4 regions of the Massilia pseudoviolaceinigra genome follow, and region 3 is predicted to be linked to each of the others. Evidence: predicted binding sites of a transcription regulator. Region 3 holds the regulator's gene; each other region holds the start of a gene.
What was found. Region 3 encodes sigma-54, which starts transcription at its own class of promoters, with help from an activator protein. Its sites were predicted from a motif close to TGGCANGNAANCTGCTTT; they were not measured.
Positions count from the first base shown of each region.

Region 1: the regulator sigma-54 is predicted to act here: its motif matches at 2,031-2,048, upstream of prpB (methylisocitrate lyase).
Region 2: the regulator sigma-54 is predicted to act here: its motif matches at 1,608-1,625, upstream of RBA40_RS24595 (urease accessory protein UreD).
Region 4: the regulator sigma-54 is predicted to act here: its motif matches at 2,103-2,120, upstream of RBA40_RS32085 (pilin).

Region 1 is NZ_JAVCWL010000003.1:167,585-171,208, forward strand. It holds gene RBA40_RS04335 (pyridoxal-phosphate dependent enzyme) at 1-106, opposite strand, end outside; gene prpR (propionate catabolism operon regulatory protein PrpR) at 262-1,866, opposite strand; gene prpB (methylisocitrate lyase) at 2,095-2,979, shown strand; gene prpC (bifunctional 2-methylcitrate synthase/citrate synthase) at 3,012-3,624, shown strand, end outside.
Region 2 is NZ_JAVCWL010000029.1:35,729-39,352, forward strand. It holds gene RBA40_RS24590 (DUF1302 domain-containing protein) at 1-1,499, shown strand, start outside; gene RBA40_RS24595 (urease accessory protein UreD) at 1,636-2,475, shown strand; gene RBA40_RS24600 (urease subunit gamma) at 2,493-2,795, shown strand; gene RBA40_RS24605 (urease subunit beta) at 2,810-3,133, shown strand; gene ureC (urease subunit alpha) at 3,135-3,624, shown strand, end outside.
Region 3 is NZ_JAVCWL010000005.1:65,970-69,593, reverse strand. It holds gene hpf (ribosome hibernation-promoting factor, HPF/YfiA family) at 1-22, opposite strand, end outside; gene RBA40_RS06510 (hypothetical protein) at 410-1,750, shown strand; gene RBA40_RS06505 (RNA polymerase factor sigma-54) at 1,773-3,245, opposite strand; gene lptB (LPS export ABC transporter ATP-binding protein) at 3,248-3,624, opposite strand, start outside.
Region 4 is NZ_JAVCWL010000056.1:4,091-7,714, reverse strand. It holds gene RBA40_RS32095 (pilin) at 116-508, opposite strand; gene RBA40_RS32090 (pilin) at 878-1,321, opposite strand; gene RBA40_RS32085 (pilin) at 1,625-2,050, opposite strand; gene RBA40_RS32080 (pilin) at 2,806-3,249, opposite strand; gene RBA40_RS32075 (FHA domain-containing protein) at 3,465-3,624, opposite strand, start outside.

The DNA of each region.
Region 1 (3,624 bases), on a different contig from region 3:
CGAGTTTGAGGAACAGGCGGCACGGGCCGGTGTCGATGCGGGTCACTTCGATCAGCGGGGTGTTGCCGATCAGGGAAAACAGGGCGGGCTGCGTTGTAGATGACATGAGAACCTCCGAAAGCCGGTTCGGCAGCCTCGTGGGCAGCCGCTCCGGCGGAAAAAGGGCGGATCATAGGCGCGTCTTTACGGCATTGGAACGAATGATTTTATGCTTCGATATACGAATTCTGATGCGATTTGCGCAAAAGTCGGGTGATCCCGTCAGCCGCCCGATTTCAACTTGCGCCACAACGTCGTCCGGCTGATGCCCAGGTGGGCGGCAGCTTCGTCGCGCCGGCCGCCGAAGCGCGCAAGCACCTGCTCCACCGTTTCGGCCGCCGGTGCCTGCGCGGCCAGTGGCGGCTGGACATCCCGGCCCAGTTCCGGCGCTAAGGACAGCACAAACGCCGGCGTCAATGCCTGCAAAGGCTCGGCCGCCAGAAACAGCGCGACCCGTTCCATCAGGTTGCGCAGTTCGCGCACATTGCCCGGCCAGCCGTAGCGCTCCAGCAGCGGCGCGCAGCCCGCCATCTCCGCATGCAGATTGGGATGCGGCCGCGCGCCCAGCGCCGCCAGCGCATTCTTGAGCGACCACTCGGCCAGCGCCACCACGTCTGCACTGCGTTCGCGCAGCGGCGGTAACGACAGCCGCAGTACCGCCAGCCGGAAAAACAGATCGGCCCGAAAACGTCCCTCGCGCACCCGCTGTTCCAGGTCGCAGTGGGTGGCGCAGACAACCCGTACATTGATCGCAATCGGGCGCGTGCCGCCAACCCGCACCACCTCGCGCTCTTCCAGCACGCGCAGCAGGCGCGTTTGCAGCGGCAGCGGCATTTCGCCGATCTCGTCGAGGAACAGCGTGCCGCGGTTGGCTGCTTCGAACAGGCCCGCGTGGCCGCCGCGGCGCGCGCCGGTGAACGCACCTTCCTCGTGTCCGAACAGTTCCGATTCCAGCAGCGACTCGGCCACCGCGCCGCAGTTGATGGCCACGAACGGCCGGTTTGCACCCAGGCTGCGCGGGCTTTCGCGGTGAATCGCCTGCGCCACCAGCTCCTTGCCGGTGCCGGTTTCGCCCTCGATCAGCACCGTGGCGGGCGAGCGCGCATACAGGACCACCGCCTGGCGTAAGGTCTCCATCGCTTGCGACTCGCCGCGCAGATCGTTCAGTCCATGCCGCGTGCGCAAGGTGTCGGCGACCACCGCACGCCGGCCGCTGTTCGATTCGAGCTGGGTCAGGCGCGCCAGTTCCAGCGCATCGTCGAAGGCCTGGCGGATCGACGCGGCCGAGTACACGAAGACGCCGGTCAGTCCCGCTTCTTCGGCCAGGTCGGTGATCAGGCCCGCGCCGACGATCGCCTCGATCCCGGCCGCTTTCAGGTCGTTGATCTGGGCGCGCGCGTCTTCTTCGGTGACGTAGGTGCGCTGCGCGATGGAAAAGCCGAACGTGCCGGCGAATTCGGCCAGTTCGGGCAGCTGCTGCTGGTAGGTGATGACGCCGATGAGGGCCGATACGCGGCGCGCGCGCGCCAGCGCCTGCATCATGTCGAAGCCGCTGGCCTTGGCGATCACCACCGGCACCGACACGCGGCCTTTCAGGTAAGCCGCGTTCGAGCCGGCCGCGATCACCACGTCGCAGCGTTCATTGGCCATGCGCTCGCGGATATGGCGGGCGGCGTCGTCGAAGCCAAGGTTGACCGGCTCGATCGCCGCAAGATGGTCGTATTCGAGCGTAATGTCGCGGAAAAGGTCGGACAGGCGCGATACCGAAACGGTCCAGATGACCGGTTTGTCGTGGGCGTCGCCAGCAGTGCGGGAAGAATAGGGCATGTTTCAATTGTACCGCAGTCGTGTTTCGATGTTTCACGATGAAACACAAGTGAAACATGCTAATCCAGCACTATTTCCGATCGGCTCGTTTTGATTTAGCGCAAGCTATTGAATGTAAAGCCGTTTCCGGCATTCCCTCACTGTTCGTAGGCCTGCAACATGGGTGGCACGCCGCTTGCAATGGTGTCAGGGTCGTCTGTTTAACGCATCATCCCCAGGAGAAACGTAATGAGAGAATCACGAGGCGCGATGTTCCGCCGCGCAGTCCAGGAAGAGTCGCCATTGCAGGTTGTCGGCACCATCACCGCCTACACCGCGCGCATGGCCGAACAAACCGGCTACAAGGCCGTGTACCTGTCCGGCGGCGGCGTGGCCGCCAACTCGCTCGGCATGCCGGACCTCGGCATCAGCACCATGGACGACGTGATCACCGATGCCCAGCGCATCACCGACACCTGCGGCCTGCCGCTGATGGTCGATATCGACACCGGCTGGGGCGGCGCCTTCAACATCGCGCGCACGATCCGCCACATGATCCGCGCCGACGTGGCAGCGGTGCACATGGAAGACCAGGTTTCGGCCAAGCGCTGCGGCCACCGCCCGGGCAAGGAGATCGTCAGCAAGGAAGAAATGGTCGACCGCATCAAGGCCGCCGTGGACGCCCGCCATGACGAAAGCTTCGTCATCATGGCGCGCACCGATTCGCTGGCCGTCGAAGGCCTGAACGCCGCCATCGATCGCGCCTGCGCCTACGTCGAAGCCGGCGCCGACATGATCTTCCCGGAAGCGATCACCAAACTGGAGATGTACAGCCAGGTGCGCGACGCGGTCAAGGTGCCGATTCTCGCCAACCTGACCGAATTCGGCGCGACCCCGCTGTTCACGCTTGACGAACTGCGCTCGGCCAAGGTCGATATCGCCCTGTACTGCTGCGGCGCCTACCGCGCCATGAACGCGGCGGCCCTGAATTTCTACAAGACGCTGCGCGCCGAAGGCACCCAGAAAAACGTCGTCCCGACCATGCAAAGCCGCATGGAGCTGTACGACTACCTTGGCTACCACGAGTACGAGCAAAAGCTCGACTCGCTGTTCGCCCAGGGTAAAGAAAAGTAATCACACTAATTAAGAAGAATCGCGGAGTTCACATGACTGACATCACTACCCCGGCCGAAGCCGTTCCATTCAAGCCGAAAAAATCGGTCGCGCTGTCCGGCGTCACCGCCGGAAATACCGCACTGTGCTCGGTCGGCAAGACCGGCAACGACCTGCACTACCGCGGCTACGACATCCTCGACGTCGCCGACAGCTGCGAATTCGAAGAAATCGCCTACCTGCTGGTGCACGGCAAACTGCCGAACGACGGCGAACTGCGTGGCTACAAGGCGCACCTGAAGTCGATGCGCGGCCTGCCGCAGGCGGTCAAGAGCGCGCTCGAAGCGCTGCCGGCGTCGAGCCATCCGATGGACGTGATGCGCACCGGCGTGTCCACCCTCGGCTGCGTACTGCCGGAAAAAGACGACCATAACGTGTCCGGCGCGCGCTCGATCGCCGACCGTCTGATGGCTTCCTTCGGCTCGATGCTGCTGTACTGGTACCACTTCAGCCACAACGGCCGCCGCATCGAAACCGAAACCGACGACGACTCGATCGGCGGCCACTTCCTGCACCTGCTGCACGGCGTCAAGCCGCCAGAGGCGTGGGTCAAGGCGATGCACACCTCGCTGATCTTGTACGCGGAGCACGAGTTCAATGCCTCCA
Region 2 (3,624 bases), on a different contig from region 3:
TCGACCTGACGGCCGGCGAGGGCGGTTTCAGTGCGTTGGTGCGCGTGAAGGCCTGGCACGATTTCGCCCTGAGCGACCATGAGCGCGCTTGGGGCAACAGCATCAATGGCTACGCCGCCGGGAGGCCGCTCGACGACGCCGGCGGCGCGCGCCTGTCGCGTTTTTCGGGCGTCGCGCTAGGCGACGTTTTCGTCCAGCACAGTGCGCAGGCCGATGGCGCGCGCATGCTCGCGCGCCTGGGGCAGCAATCGCTGGCGTGGGGGGAGCGCGGCGGTTTTCCGGGCGGCCTGTCCGCCATTAACGCGGTCGACTTCCCTGCGCGCCGGCGCGCCGACGCCGTGCCGCAGGAATCCCTGGTGCCCGCGCCCATGCTGTTCGCGCGCGTGGAGGCGCCCAGCGGTGTCGGGATCGAGGGTTTTTACCAGTTCCGCTTCCGGCCATCGGCGATGGATTTGTGCGGCACCTTCTGGGCCACCACCGACTACGTTGCGCAAGGCTGCAACCAGGCCTTTGCCGGACCGATGCCCGTCAGCGACCGGGTACGCCTGGCGCGCGGCGCTTTCGTCAAGCGCATGGATAATCCCGATCCGGTCGACGAGCGCCAGTACGGCGCCGCGCTGACCTGGAAGTCCGCTCCGCTGGCCCTGGATGTGGGCCTGTATCATGCGCGCTACACCAGCCGCAACCCGCTGCCGGGCGTGCGCAAGGCACAGCGGACCGGCACGGGCCTGATCGCGGGCGACCCGGATGGCAAGAATATGCGCTACTTCACCGAATACCCGGGCGGCATCGGCATGACATCGCTGACGCTTGCGCACCGGCGCGCGCATGGAAGCCTGTTCGGGGAGCTGACCTACCGTCCGAATCAGCCGATCCAGCTTCCGCCAGGAGACACCTTGCCGGCGTTCCTCAATCCGGCGATCGTCACCTTGCTGCGCAAGGATGTCGATGCGCTCGCCCCAGGTGCGCTGTATCACACCTACGACCGCTATCGTACCTTCCAGCTGCAGGCGGGTGTGCAGCAGGACTGGCCCATGCTGGGAGGGATTGCCGTCAGCACCTTGGGCGAGGTAGTGGTCAAGCATGTCGCCGGGCTGCCCGATCCCACAGTGCGGCGCTACGGCCGCGCCGACCAGTATGGCAATGGTCCCGTCAACGGGGCTTGCCAGGTCACCAGCAGCGACGCCGCCCGCCAGTGCAGCGCCGACGGCTACGTAAGCCCGACCGCGCATGCCTATCGCGTGCGGGTGGACGCGCGCATGGCGCAGGTGCTCAAAGGGCTGAACCTGCACGCCTGGGCGCAGCTGCAGCATGAAGTGAAGGGATGGTCGTACGACTTCGTGCTCAGCGAGGGCCGCCGCACGATGAACATCGGCCTGCGGATGGAATACCTGAAGCGCTACGTGGCCGAGGTAGCGTACCTGCCGGTGTGGGGCGGCGTCTACAACACCCAGGTCGACCGCGATGTGCTGTCGGTGTCGATGGGCGTGAAGTTCTAGCTGCACGCTGAAAACGCGTCGAACGCACCAAGCCGGTGCACGCGCGCCGTCGCGGTGCGCCTGATCACCCGTTGCGGGCGCGCCGCACCGTGAACGTGCCGCGCGCGCTGGCACGCATCCTGCTCATTCGACAGGTATGCGAGATTGCCACCAGACCGATCCGACCCAGAGTGCATGGCAAGCCAGCCTGCGGCTGCGCTTCGCCGACGATGCGGGCACCACGCGCCTGATCGAGCGTGTCCACAGCGGGCCGCTGCGCGTGCAAAAACCGCTGTATCCGGAAGGTCCGCGCGTCTGCCACGCCATCGTCGTGCACCCGCCCGGCGGCGTGGTGGGCGGCGACCGGCTGTCGGTGGGCGTGGCTGCGGGCGACGCCAGTCACGCCTTTCTCACGTCACCCGGCGCCGCCAAATGGTATCGCGCCAACGGCAACATCTCGCGCCAGGATGTGCTGATCGAGGCCGGCACCGGCGCGGCGGTCGAATGGATGCCGCAGGAAGCCATCTTCTTCAACGGCGCCCACGTGGCGCTGGAACAACGGGTGGAACTGGCGGCGAACGCCTGCTACATCGGCTGCGACATCCTGTGCTTCGGCCGGCGCGCCTCGGGCGAAACTTTCGATAACGGCACCATCACCCAGCACACGCAGATTCGCCGTGGCGGCAAGCTGCTGTGGTGGGAGCAGGGCGCGCTGATTGGTGGCAGCGCCGCCATGCACAGTCCATTGGGGCTGAACGGCGCCAGCGTCTGCGCCACCCTGGTCGGTGTCGGCAAGCCGGCCGGCGGCGCCCTGATCGACGCCATGCGCGCGCTCGACCCGGCACTTGGCATCACCCAAGTCAAATCGGTGTTCGTCGCGCGCTACCTGGGCAACGACAGCGAAAGCGCGCGCCGCGCCATTTTTTCCGTGTGGCAGTTATTGCGCCCGCACCTGCTCGGGCGCGCCGCGCCGCTGCCGCGCATCTGGAATACCTAGACAAGAGAACACGATCCATGGACCTGACTCCGCGCGAAAAAGACAAACTGCTGATCTTCACCGCCGCCTTGCTGGCCGAACGGCGCATGGCGCGCGGCCTCAAACTCAATTATCCGGAAGCCGTGGCGCTGATCAGCGCGGCCATCATGGAGGGTGCGCGCGACGGCAAGACGGTGGCGCAGCTGATGTCCGAAGGCGCCGCCATCCTGACCCGCGCCGACGTCATGGACGGCATCGCCGAGATGATCCCCGACATCCAGGTCGAAGCGACCTTCCCGGACGGCAGCAAGCTCGTGACCGTCCACAACCCCATTGCCTGAGAGCGCAGATGACGATGATACCTGGCGAATACCTGCTGGCCGACGGCGACATTGAGCTCAACGCCGGCCGCGCCACCCGCACCGTGGTGGTGGCAAACAGCGGCGACCGGCCGATCCAGGTCGGCTCGCATTTTCACTTCTTCGAGGTCAACACGGCGCTGCAGTTCGCGCGCAGCGCGGCGATCGGCATGCGGCTCAATATCGCCTCCGGCACCGCGGTGCGTTTCGAGCCCGGCCAGCAGCGCACCGTGGAACTGGTGGCGCTTGGCGGCGCGCGCATGGTTTTCGGCTTTAACGGCCTGGTGATGGGCGAACTGCCGCCGCACGGAGGCAACTAGCATGCCCTCGATCAGCCGCCGCGCCTATGCCGACATGTTCGGACCCACCACGGGCGACCGCATCCGCCTCGCCGACACCGACCTGTTCATCGAGATCGAGCGCGACTTCGCCATCCATGGCGAGGAGGTCAAGTTCGGGGGCGGTAAAACCATCCGCGACGGTATGGGCCAGTCGCAGCGGCTGCACGCCGACGTAATGGATACCGTCATCACCAACGCAGTCATCGTCGACCATTGGGGTATCGTCAAGGCCGACATCGGCCTGAAAAACGGCCTGATCGCCGCCATCGGCAAGGCCGGCAACCCGGACGTGCAGCCCGGCGTGATCATGGCCATCGGCGGCGCCACCGAAATCATCGCCGGCGAGGGCATGATCGTCACCGCCGGCGGAGTCGATACGCACATCCACTTCATCTGCCCGCAGCAGATCGAAGAAGCGCTCATGAGCGGCATCACCACCATGATCGGGGGCGGCACGGGGCCTGCGACCG
Region 3 (3,624 bases):
GTCCACTGATTGTGAGATTCATACACACACTCCTAATGATAATGGCACTTCTTGTTACTATCGTTCGTACGCATGGCAGCGCAGAGGAACAGCGTTATTACAGCACGGACGAGGTGATCCTGTACGCCCGCAAAATTGCCAATCGATTAATGGGTTTAATGGTATTCAACTCCTTCATTTTTGTACCCGAGCAACTTTCTCTCGTGTAGAACCAAGTGTATCAGTTATTTGGCATAGCACAAGGTAAGCACAAAGAAGCCAGGAATCAAGGGGAAATAGCCGGTATATTCTCTGCGGTATATCCTCGTAATACCGGCAGGATCGGAAAGTAGCAGGTGTGTAGACTAATATATATAAGACAACGGTCTTCACCTACAATCGCTTCCCCGCCCCTTTCCCGAATACCGATATGTTCAAGCGATCCGCCTTTACCTCCCTGCTGCGCCTGGCCCTGGCCGGCGCCCTGTGCAACGCCGCGCCGGCCTTTGCCGCCCTCAGTTTCGACCTGAGCGTGGCCACCAAATACGCGGTGGCGTCGCACGGCAACAACCCGCCGCCGGACGAGATCAAGCAGTACAAGGTGGTCCTGGGCGAACACTATCTGTCGGTGAGCAGCGCGAGCGAATCGACGATCTACGACCTGGCAACGCGGCGCCGCTACCAGATCGACCTGGCCAATCGTCGCTATGTCGACTACTCGCTGTTCGACGAAGCCGGCTTTCGCGTCCAGGAACTGAAGAACCGGTCGGTGCTGAACCGGGCGCTAAGCGTGGCCAAGGTCGACGTGCCGGCGTTCGACCCGGTCTTCGACGAACATGAGCTCTCGGTCGCGTCGGCGGTGCGCAAGCTGTCCGAATCGACCGAGGCTGGGGCCACCGTGCTGGCGGTCGACGGCAATCCGCTGGCGCGCATTCCGGCCGGCGGCACCAGCATCGGTGCCGGCGACGCGGCCAAGTTCGAGCGCATGATGCGCTACCGTTTCGGCGGCCACCCGCTGGTGCTGGCGCGCCTGGCGAGCGAAAAGCGCGTGCCGGCCGGCTTTGTGATGCATCACAAGCAGGTCGGCCACAGCCAGACGCGCACCTACACGGTCAGCGCGCTCAAGCAAAGCGCCCCCGCCAGCTACGACCTCAAGCCGTACAAGCCACGGGCGGCAGCGGCTGACGAACTCGATCAGCTGCTCGACAAGGCGCAGGCGAATGCCGCCCCGCCAACGGCGGCAGCCAGGCAAGCCTTCGAGACCGAGATCGCGCAAGCGTTCGCCGACAAGCGTGCATTCGACGCCATGCTCGGCATGTCCGAATTGGCGTTTGTCGGCGGCGAACAGATGAAAATGCCGACCCCGGAGCAGAAGGTGCTGCTCAACGCCGACCCGCAAGTGCGCGCGTTCGCGGCGGCGATACGGCCCAAGGGGAAGGCGGAGATGGAGGCGGCGCTCGCCAAGCTGCAGGAACTGCGCAAGCTCACCACACACAAGCAGCACATGCTGGCGCTGTTTGAAGCAAATTGGCGCGCCAAGCTGGGCGACGTGCGCGGCGCGCTCCCGCTGTACGCCAGCGTGTTGCGCGCCAATCCGGCGCTGGCCGGGGCCTACAAGGATATGGGCGATGCGCTGTTCCTGAGCTACGACATGCCGCGCGCCTGGCGCAGCTGGGATGCGGGCCGGCGCATGGCGCCGGGGCTGGAACAGTTCAAGGCGGTGAACCAGTACGAGCAGGTGCTGCTGCGCGAGCACCCGGAGTTTTTCTAGGCGCCGCGCAGCCCTGGGCAGGCTAGAGGCACTTGCGCAGGGCGACCGGCGGAATCTTGAGCGCTTCGCGGTACTTGGCGACCGTGCGGCGCGCGATCACCATGCCCTGCTCGCCCAGCATGTCGGCGATCTTGCTGTCCGACAGAGGGCTCTTGGGATCCTCGGCGCTGGTCAGCTGCACGATCAGCGCGCGGATCGCCGTCGATGACGCTTCGCCGCCCGCTTCGGTAGCCACGTGGCTGCCGAAAAAATATTTGAGCTCGAACATGCCGTGCGGCGTCATCATGTACTTTTGCGTGGTCACGCGCGAGATCGTACTTTCGTGCAGGCCGAGCGTGTCGGCGATCTCACGCAGCACCAGCGGGCGCATCGCCACCGCACCGTGCGAGAAGAAATTGCGCTGGCGTTCGACAATCGCTTCGGCCACCCGCAAGATGGTATCGAAACGCTGGCGCATGTTCTTGATCAGCCACTTGGCTTCCTGCAGCTGCGCGCCCATCTGCCCTTCACCCTTGCCTTGCTTGAGCAGCGCGGCGTACATGCTGTTCACGCGCAGGCGCGGCATGACATCGTTATTGAGCATCACCGACCAGCCGTTTTTCGCCTTGCGCACGATCACGTCCGGCACCACGTAGTCCGACACGTCCGACGCGAACTCCGCGCCCGGATGCGGATTGCATTGGCGGATCACGGTCTGCGCCTCGCGCAAGTCCTCATCGTCGCAGTCGAGCGCCTTTTTCAGCTTGTTGAATTCACGCTGCGCGAACCAGGTCAGGTGGTTTTCCACAATCGTCAGCGCCATGCGCCGCGTGACCAGCGCCACGCCCGGCATGCGCCGGATCTGCAGCGCCAGGCATTCGGACGCATTGCGCGCCCCCACCCCAACCGGATCGAAACTTTGCAGCAGCGCCAGTGCGGTGCGCAGTTCTTCGATCTCGATCTCCAGCTCGGGCGGCATGCGCTCGTGGATTTCTTCCAGCGTTTCGGTCAGGTAGCCGTTGTCGTCGATGGCGTCGACGATCAGTTCGACCAGCGCGCGGTCGCGCGCCTCCAGCACGGTCACGCGCATCTGCTCCATCAGGTGCTCGCGCAAGGTGGTGGCGGAGGCTTCCAGCTGCGGGCGCGAATCCTCGTCGTCGGACGTCTTGGCGCGACCGAGGTCGCCCCACTCGCCATCGTTGTCGCTGCTGGCCGGGCTGTCCGTCTCGCCGCCTTCGAAGCCCTCGCCTTCGCTTGGTGCCGGCGCGTCCTGGGCACCCGGCTCGGGCGCCGCTTCGGTCGGGGTCGACGTGCTGCTGATGGCGCCATCGCCCAGCAGGCGCACCGAGTGATCGAGCGGGTCGTCGAGCCGTTCGAGCAGCGGATTGTCGCTCAGCAGCTGCTCCAGCTCCTGGTGCAGTTCCAGGGTCGACAACTGCAGCAGCCGGATCGACTGCTGCAGCTGGGGCGTGAGGGCGAGGTGCTGTGAGGTACGTAGTTGAAGGGACTGTTTCATGCCTACATCCGGAAGTGTTCGCCCAGGTAGACCCGGCGCACGGATTCATCGGCGATGATGTCGTCGGGTCGACCGGAGGCGAGCACCGCACCCTGGTTGATGATGTAGGCACGGTCGCAGATGCCCAGCGTTTCGCGCACGTTGTGGTCGGTGATCAGGACCCCGATGCCGCGCTGCTTGAGGAAGCGCACGATGCGCTGGATCTCGATGACCGCAATCGGGTCGACCCCGGCGAACGGTTCGTCGAGCAGCACGAAGCGCGGATTGGTCGCCAGCGCGCGCGCGATCTCGACCCGGCGCCGCTCGCCGCCCGACAGCGACATGGCCTGGTTCTCGCGCAGTTTTTCAATTTGCAGGTCGGCCAGCAGGGTGTCGAGGC
Region 4 (3,624 bases), on a different contig from region 3:
GGCAGAAGTAAGCGCTCACCTGCGATCACGAAGTTCGCCTACCTCACGCCCCAGCATGACACGTAGCCGCCAACATGACCTACGCGACATGATCGGCGGCCGCCACAAACATGGTCTAGGTTTTAAGCGGACAAGCCGGAGTGGTGTATTCGGCCGCAATGCCGTCCACTTCACATTTCCAGGCACCGTTGGACTCGCGCGACCAGGTGACTTTTTTATTTGCTACGCCGGCCGGACCCCCTTTGATCGTGCACGTGATACCAGTTTTTCCCTCATTGGCCGCCTCGACGCTGAGTGTGCAGTTGGCTGTTTCCGGTGTGCTGAACCGGGTGGCCTGCATGGTTTTGGCGGCATCCATGGTGGGCGTCATGACAATTTCGGCATCGATGCCGATCTTGCCGCCGCCCGCTTCGGCGACGGCCGCGCCTACTTTCGCCTTGGCGACATAATCCTGGTACATCGGCAGGGCGATGGCCGCGAGGATGGCGAGAATGGCGACGACGATCATCAGCTCGATCAGGGTGAAGCCGCGTTGCGGAAGACAATGGACCCATTTTATTGATTTCATGTTGCTGCTCCAATGAAGTTAAATGCATTGAGATACGGCGCGGCCGTCGCCATGGGCGAACGGAAGCACCAGCAGTGAAACAAGGGATTGCGTTTGAGCGAGAACTTGCTCAGGGAAAGCTACCTGCGAAGCGATACTCGACAGGCGAACCTGTTCGACCGGCGGCGGGGCCAGGTAGTTCAGCAATAAGCGAGGGAATTTGATGCGAACGGCCCGGAGCCGGGCGGCGAAAACTGAGGACGGAGGCTAAGCAACGCAGCCCAGTGCTTGCCGGATGGCGCACTGGGCTTCATTAAGTGATCACTTACATCACGGCGGGCACGACGGGGTGGTATGCGCGACAGCGATGCCGATGGCTTTACAGGTCCAGTTGCCGGTCGTGGCACGCGACCAGGTGACGGTTTTCCCCGTCACAGACGCGGGACCGCCTTTGATCGTGCAACTGATGGCGACAGCCCCGGCGGCAGCGGCCGTGGTGGTGATCGTGCAATTGATCGATTCAGCCTGCATTTTGGTGGCCTGCATGGTAGCGGCGGCAGTCATATTGGGGATAAGCATGACCTCGCTATCGATCCCGGTTCTGCCGCCGGCGGATTCTTCCACCGCCGCGCTCACCTTGGACTTGGCCACGTAATCCTGGTACGCCGGAAGGGCTACCGCTGCCAGCACGCCAATGATGGCGACAACGATCATCAGTTCGATCAGCGTGAAGCCGGCCTGGGCCGAATTTGCATTGGAATGGTGTGATTTCATCGTGCCATCTGGATAAGAAGTTGCATACGTCCGCGCTGGGAGAACCGTTGACAGGACCGTCATGAATTTTGAGGAGAGGAAAACTGGAAACGCGCGGTCGGGGTATTGGTAGGTCGTTATTGCAACATCCGGTCGGTTCGGCTGTGTACCGCAGGGCCGAAGGAGAAGCACTTATGATAAGGCCTCTTACGGGAAGTCCCGGAAGAGGCCTGAAACTTGTCATCGTATGTCTATCACGTCAATAGAAACCTAAACAAGCTTTGGACATGCCCCACAGCAAGATGCTGTCGGGGCTATGTCAGATTATTGGCACTCTTTTGGTTTGTATTTTGCGTCAGCATTGCTGGAGCAGGTCCAAGCGCCGGTATCTGCACGGGTCCAGGTAACGGTTTTGCCCAGAACAGCAGTGTTACCCAGCAAGGTGCAGGTAATCGTGCCGGCGCCGGTTACAGCAACGTTCGCAGCAATCCCGGAGCAACGCGTGGTAACAGGGAGCAGACCGATTTCAGCAGGGCCAGCAACAGCGTCGCCGCCTGCCAGTTTGGTCTCGACGTTCACTTTACCTGGGGTGATTTCAGCCAGGCCAGCACCAACTTGCGACTTAGCAACATAGTCCTGATATGCTGGCAGTGCAACTGCAGCCAGGATACCGATAATCGCAACAACGATCATCAGTTCGATCAGGGTAAAACCGGCTTGTGCCTTCTTCATCATTTTCATCGATTTCATTTTACTACTCCTAGTTGGGATTAATTCGGAACTTGTGAACCGCACTTGGGTATATGCAAGCGCCGTGCCAGCTTCATTTTCTGGCACAACATCCGTGTATCCCCGCTGTAGCGATGTAAATTTGACAATTTCTGGCGTATCACTGACAGGTTTTGGCAACCTGGTATGCCGTTTTTTGTCATATGGCATGTTTTGAGCATATTTTGAGCAAAAAATTGCCAGCCTACGTGTGCCTGACCTGCTCAACGCTAGCATGCGCTGCCTTCCCTGTACCTGGTCCTTCGCTCTAGTCCAATGAAAAATTACCGAGCAGCGATTCCTGTCTGCGGCGTGAACCAGCGGTTTCAGCACAAGGCAAACAGAATTGACTTGGCGGGACGCGGGACAGAACAGTAAGCCGGAAGATGCGTTCAACTGCGGGAGGGGCGGCGCCAGAGAAGGCGGCATGCCTGAGTCAGCGAGAAGCGCCCGAAGTTTGAGATGGGGTCGGGGTTGGCAGAGACGGCAGGACAAGCAAACGAGGTCGGTACGAGAAGTGTCGGTGCCGCCCTTCGTACGGCGGATGGTCAGTGCCAGGAACGTGCATCACGCTGTTGCGCGCCCGGCGGTCAGTGAGTCAGACGGCCCGGCGCGCTTCGTATCATTGCGAATTGCAAGTGCTTATCATGAAGGAGAAGGTCGGCTAAGGGATGCAACAACGACGCCACCAATGCAAAAGCCCCCTGGATCAGGGGGCTTGGCTGTTCAAACGCGAATCACGTACATCCTTTTGGCTTGACATTGGCATTGAGCGTGGAGCTGCACGTCCAGATATTTCCACCCGCACCGCCGGTCGGGGTTCGGGTCAAGGTGATCAGAAACCCCGCAACTTGCGTGTTGCCTTTTAATGCGCACTCAAGCGTCGTGGCACCGGAGGGATCGAGCGAAACGGTAACGGTGCAACGTTGCGTATTCGTATGCATCCCTATATCCTCCGGCACCGAAATGGTGGTGTCAACGCCCTCCGCCATTTTCGCTTCCACGATGACCTTTCCGGCGGAGACTTCTGCCAGACCCGTCATCGCTTGCGACCTTGCAATGTAGTTCTGATACGCCGGCAGCGCAACGCTGGCCAGAATGCCGATAATGGCTACCACAATCATCAGTTCGATCAGCGTAAAGCCGGCCTGAACGCGATTGCGCATGTTCGTCGATTTCATATTATTCCCTCATTGCAGACAAAATTGCCTTGCATAAACCATTCTGAGAACATTGCAATCGCCGTGCCAGCGCTTTTCGCAGTTTTTGGCGTGTCGCTACCCTGATTGTGCAAGAAAGTGTCAGCCTGTGCTGCCGGGAATACAAAAATTGTCAGCTGGGTGCGACACTTTTTGCCACATTGCAACTTCAGGCATGAGGGAAATGGATAAGGTGGCTACTCCGGTGTCAGGCAAAACACCATGTCGGCCCCGGCCAGCTCGATTGCGTCGCCGTGCTGCAGCCGGCGCGCAGTCTTGCCCGGCGCCACGCCATTGATCAGAGGTGCCACGCTGCCGTCCACATGGGCCAGATAATACGCGCCGTTCTGGCGCGTG